DNA from 2 places in the Fusibacter sp. QWL-12 genome. Region 2 is predicted to be linked to the other one. Evidence: a T-box and tRNA genes for the amino acid it is inferred to sense, from the RefSeq annotation. Region 2 holds a T-box; the other holds one or more tRNA genes.
The links. The T-box of region 2 lies ahead of AC4PID_RS17270 (glycine--tRNA ligase). A T-box ahead of a tRNA ligase gene usually reads a tRNA of that ligase, here a tRNA-Gly.
Positions count from the first base shown of each region.

Region 1 (2,483 bases), 160 kb from region 2:
CATTGGTGATGGCGAAAATGATATTTGTATCTGCACTTTTATCTTTAACCGTATTGGCGACATCTATTAAAAGGCCAACGCCAGTTGCACTATGAGCAGCACCGGGGTAATACTCATGCTCATCTAGTGGCTCAAACAAATTGCCAACATGGTCCGCTGATGCCTGAAGTACGACAAAGTCTTCACCCTTATGTGCCTTTAAATAGTCTTCAAAAGTTCCCACCTGAGCGTCTAACGTCAAATACATATTTTCAGTAGTAATTGGATCAAATGAAATAGGGTGACTAAAATCAACGTCTCTTATAAAACCGTGTATTGTACCAGAAGGCAATATTTCTTTCGAAATAATTTTATCTTGTGCTGCGATTTGTTTAAACTCAAAATAACGCTCTCTACTAATAAATCCCAGTGCGAACTGGTCCCCCGTTTTATTACCTAAATCTAAGTTTTTAGTTGCTATTACATCGATTTCATTGTTTCCAAGATAATAAAAAACGCCTACCGCACCTGCATTAATAATCTGCTCTAAGCTATCACCGATATAAGGCGTTCCTTGTGTTACAACTATTTTCCCATTCAATTGCTCTGGATCAACCTTATAAACATTATTGTCTGCAAAGACAATATCACCGTTATAAGCTAAGCTTCCTGACGGCCCCCATGTTAGCATTTTATAATCCCTGTGAGGCTTCAATACCTCTTCTGTTTGAAGTACTGGGTCAAAAAATGAAAAATTGGACTGATATTCGGTCTCGGGAATCAACGCTTCAAAGGATTGTCTGTAAGAAGACAGTCCGAGCGTTAAAAATTGAGACTCGATATAGTCCAATGCCATTTTATTTTCAATTGTACCGGCTTTCCTGCCTAAGTATGTACCGCTTGATAAATTTTCTACTACATGCTCGACCAAATTCTGATCAATAGCTTGTGGTAAATGTTCACTTGGTTTAAATAACTGAAAGGTAATCGCAATAATAATTAACGAAGCTGCCAAAATACTTAGATGTTTTTTCATATGTCCCCTCAATTGGAGCGGGTGATGGGAATCGAACCCACACATCTGGCTTGGGAAGCCAGAACTCTACCACTAAGCTACACCCGCAATTATTCCTATAAGGGTATTTTAACATAATTATCTGAAAATTGAATTATTTTTTTACCAACCTAAAAACGAAAAGTGCATGTAGTCATTACTTGATGACCAAGCATCGCCACCCCATGTAAAACCATGTGCTTTAAAAGCCTTAACCACATCACCCTCTGGTTTTATAGAATATGGATCACTTCCCGGCATCCAAAACGAACCTGCAACGACTGTACCATCGGGCTTAATCATATAATTTTCATTTGAATTAATATCAATCGCTAGTCCCCATCTGTGTTCCGATGTTTCACTTGCACGCCATGAATAGCCACCTACATTTTTGATTGGAAACTTTTCAGGACCTTCAAATATTTCTTGGAAAACGTCTTTTACTATGCCAGCTATATTTTCATTCACTGTAAGGTATTTAACACCTTTAGTTTTTGTGCCATTGCTATTTAAAACCCAAACGTCAACCGCTATACTCACCATATGTTTTTGTGCTTCTTCAGCGGTTTGATATCGTGCTGCATCTGCTGACCCAAAAACGAGTGCGTATTTAACCGAATTATTACCTAACATAACAAGTAATTGTTCTGGCGTATAAATCTCTTCAAGTGATCGAGGTCGATAATTTCTACTATAATTATTGTTATCATTATTATCATTTGAGCTATTCCAATTGCCTCTTGAATAACTACCTCTAGAAGTAAAATAGTTAGTTGGATCACTATATACTTCCATATATGCAACTTCATTTAAACGGTAAGACATTTGTTTTGAACTAATTGGTGAATATCGATACAAGCTAATTGCTTTCTTTACCATGATTAAAGCTTGCGCTCTTGTAGTACTTATTTTTGGGGAGATCAAACCAGTGCCACTACCACTTATTATACCTTGTCGAATTAATCTTTCTACTGAAGGTACTGACCAATCATTCAACGAAGCAGAGTCACTGATTCTCGTTTCTAAATAGGCTCTGCTTTTTAATAGTGATTCTTCAGTTACATCAGCAGGCTTTTGACGTGAAATCAATAGTGTGAACTTATCAATCATCACAAACATTTCTTCTCTTTTAATCTTACCCTCTGGCTTAAAAGTACCATCAGGATAACCTGAAACCATCTGCAAATAATAAACTAAGTCGGGATAAATGGTTTCAGTATCATCAAAATAAGCATCGTACTTTAAATTGTCAAAATTACCGCCACTACTCAGATAAGCTCTTATTAAAATTTCAGCGAACTCGCCTCTTGTAATAAAGCTATCGTAGGATTCTTGCATCATATCCTCTGGGATAATTAGCCAACTATTCGCTTCATTCATATCCGTATCATACCATTTTGCATCAGCAAATGATGGCATCATACCAGATGTGATTAGTGCACCGGAAACG
Region 1 covers NZ_CM178745.1:3,436,845-3,439,327, reverse strand. Annotated here, with positions in the region: gene AC4PID_RS16540 (ABC transporter permease subunit) at 1-1,015, opposite strand, end outside; tRNA gene AC4PID_RS16535 (tRNA-Gly) at 1,029-1,102, opposite strand; gene AC4PID_RS16530 (M15 family metallopeptidase) at 1,157-2,483, opposite strand, start outside.
Region 1: it has a tRNA-Gly gene. The T-box ahead of AC4PID_RS17270 (glycine--tRNA ligase) is inferred to sense a tRNA for this amino acid. The anticodon was not compared.

Region 2 (2,483 bases):
CAAGAGCAGGTGAGCATGGTAGAGGTTTTGCAGTTGTTGCAGATGAAATCCGTAAGCTTGCAGAAGAATCAAGCAAGGCTGCAGATGAAATTAAGAGTATCGTAAACTCGATACAACAAGGCTCTTCGCATACAGTTAATATCATGCAAGAAGTTAAATTGCGTTCAAATGATCAAAATCTTGCTGTTCAAAAAGTTGAAGAGTCATTTAACAGTATCTTTACAGCAATTACAAGCATTCAAAGTGTAATCGACGCTGTTTCAAAAGATATTGAAGTACTCGATGCAAGTAAGGTTGAAATTCTAGATAGTATTTCAAGTATTGCAAGCGTCTCTGAAGAGGCTGCAGCAGCATCTGAAGAGGTAAGTGCATCAATGCAAGAGCAAACAGCTATCGTAGAAGAAGTTGCTTCTTCAGCTGAAAAACTCAGAGAATTGGCATTGCATCTTGAAGAAAACATCAGTAAGTTCACCATTTAATACGATCAATATAAAAAAGTACAACAATAATTAAAGCAAACCCGCCTTGTATCGTTTATACCGAGCATAGGCGGGTTTTTAGCTTAATTAGGAAAATAATAAATATTTCTATTAGCGTTAGAATTTCATTAAAAACTGGCTATAAATCCGAAAAAACAAAACAAAGATGCAAATGTAGTGGTATAATGATTTTATAAAATCGAAACTTATTATATGACTATAAATAATCAGAAGGGAGAATGTTATGAGAATTACTTTAGAAATGGTTGATGAGGTTATTAGTAGAACTGGCGTATCCTATAAAGACGCAAAAGAGGCTCTAGAGTTACATGAAGGTGATGTCTTACAAGCAATCGTATACTTAGAAGAAAAATCATCTCCAAAACGATCGGCAGGTCAAGATACGATTGAAAAATTAAAAGCTTTGGTTAATGAAGGCTTAGTAAGTCAAATTATCATTCAAAAGAATGGTAAAACGATTCTAGATCTTCCTATCGTTGCTGGTGCAATTAGTGCTGTGATTTTTACAGTCCCTACAGTAGCTGGCATCATTGCTGCAATCGCTACTGGTTGTGAAATCAAAATCATTAAGAAAGATGGCGAAGAAGTCAACTTTAATGAAATGACTCAAACAAAATTTGAAGATTTTAAGAATTTTATCAATAGAGAAAAATCAAAAATGAACAAAGAAGAGCCTTCAGAAGCTGCTCCTGAAGAGGATATTTTTGAAGAAGATATCTTTGAGGAAGAAGATAAGTACGAATAATAGAAACAAAGTTTCTTGGTTGTATGAAATTACTGTAGTTCAGCCTTTACACTAATTTAGTTTTGTGGTAAAATCAAAAAAAATATACTGCTGCGATGATAAAGAGGAGTAATGTGTTCTACTTTATAGAGAGTTGATGTAAGGTGAAAATCAACATTTAGGATATATGAAGGCGCTTTTGAGCTATGCATACTAAAGTGGGTCTTTTGACCAACTAGGGTGGAACCGCGGAATAATCTTTCGTCCCTTCTGGGATGAAAGATTTTATTTTTTGTCAAGAAAGTTGACAGGTGTAAGAAATACACACAACAAGGTAGGAGGCATTATGGAAAAGGTAACGATGGAAAAGGTTGTTTCTTTATCTAAATCAAGAGGATTTATCTTCCCTGGTTCAGATATTTATGGTGGACTTGCGAACACATGGGATTACGGTCCATTAGGCGTTGAACTAAAAAACAACGTCAAACAAGCATGGTGGAAGAAATTTATTCAAGGTTCACCTTACAATGTAGGGATCGATAGTGCAATTCTTATGAATCCAGAAGTTTGGGTAGCATCAGGCCATGTAGGCGGATTTAATGACCCTTTAATGGACTGTAAGTCTTGCAAAACTAGATATAGAGCGGATCAATTGATCGAAGCACATATGATGGCTAAAGGTGAAACACCAGAAGCTTTAGATGCTTGGGGCAATGAAAAAATGGAAAAATACATTGATGAAGAAGGCATTGTTTGTTCTAACTGCGGTAAGAAAGACTTTACTAGCATCAGACAGTTCAATCTTATGTTCAAGACATTCCAAGGGGTTGTTGAAGATTCTTCGACAGAAATCTTCCTAAGACCTGAAACCGCGCAAGGTATTTTTGTTAACTTTAAAGCCATTCAAAGAGCAGCAAGAAAAAAAGTTCCTTTTGGTATAGGCCAAATAGGTAAATCTTTTAGAAACGAGATTACACCAGGTAACTTTACTTTCAGAACAAGAGAATTTGAACAAATGGAGCTTGAATTCTTCTGTGAGCCTGGAGAAGATTTAAAATGGTTTGCTTACTGGAAAGAGTTCTGCATGAGCTGGCTATTAAAACTTGGCATGAATCCTGCTAATGTAAAGTTCAGAGATCACGATGCAGAAGAGCTATCACATTACTCAAATGCAACTACAGATATCGAATATAAGTTCCCATTTGGATGGGGAGAGCTATGGGGGATTGCGGATAGAACTGATTTTGACTTAAAAGCAC
Region 2 covers NZ_CM178745.1:3,600,547-3,603,029, forward strand. Annotated here, with positions in the region: gene AC4PID_RS17260 (methyl-accepting chemotaxis protein) at 1-479, shown strand, start outside; gene AC4PID_RS17265 (DUF4342 domain-containing protein) at 724-1,245, shown strand; T-box leader at 1,332-1,496, shown strand; gene AC4PID_RS17270 (glycine--tRNA ligase) at 1,568-2,483, shown strand, end outside.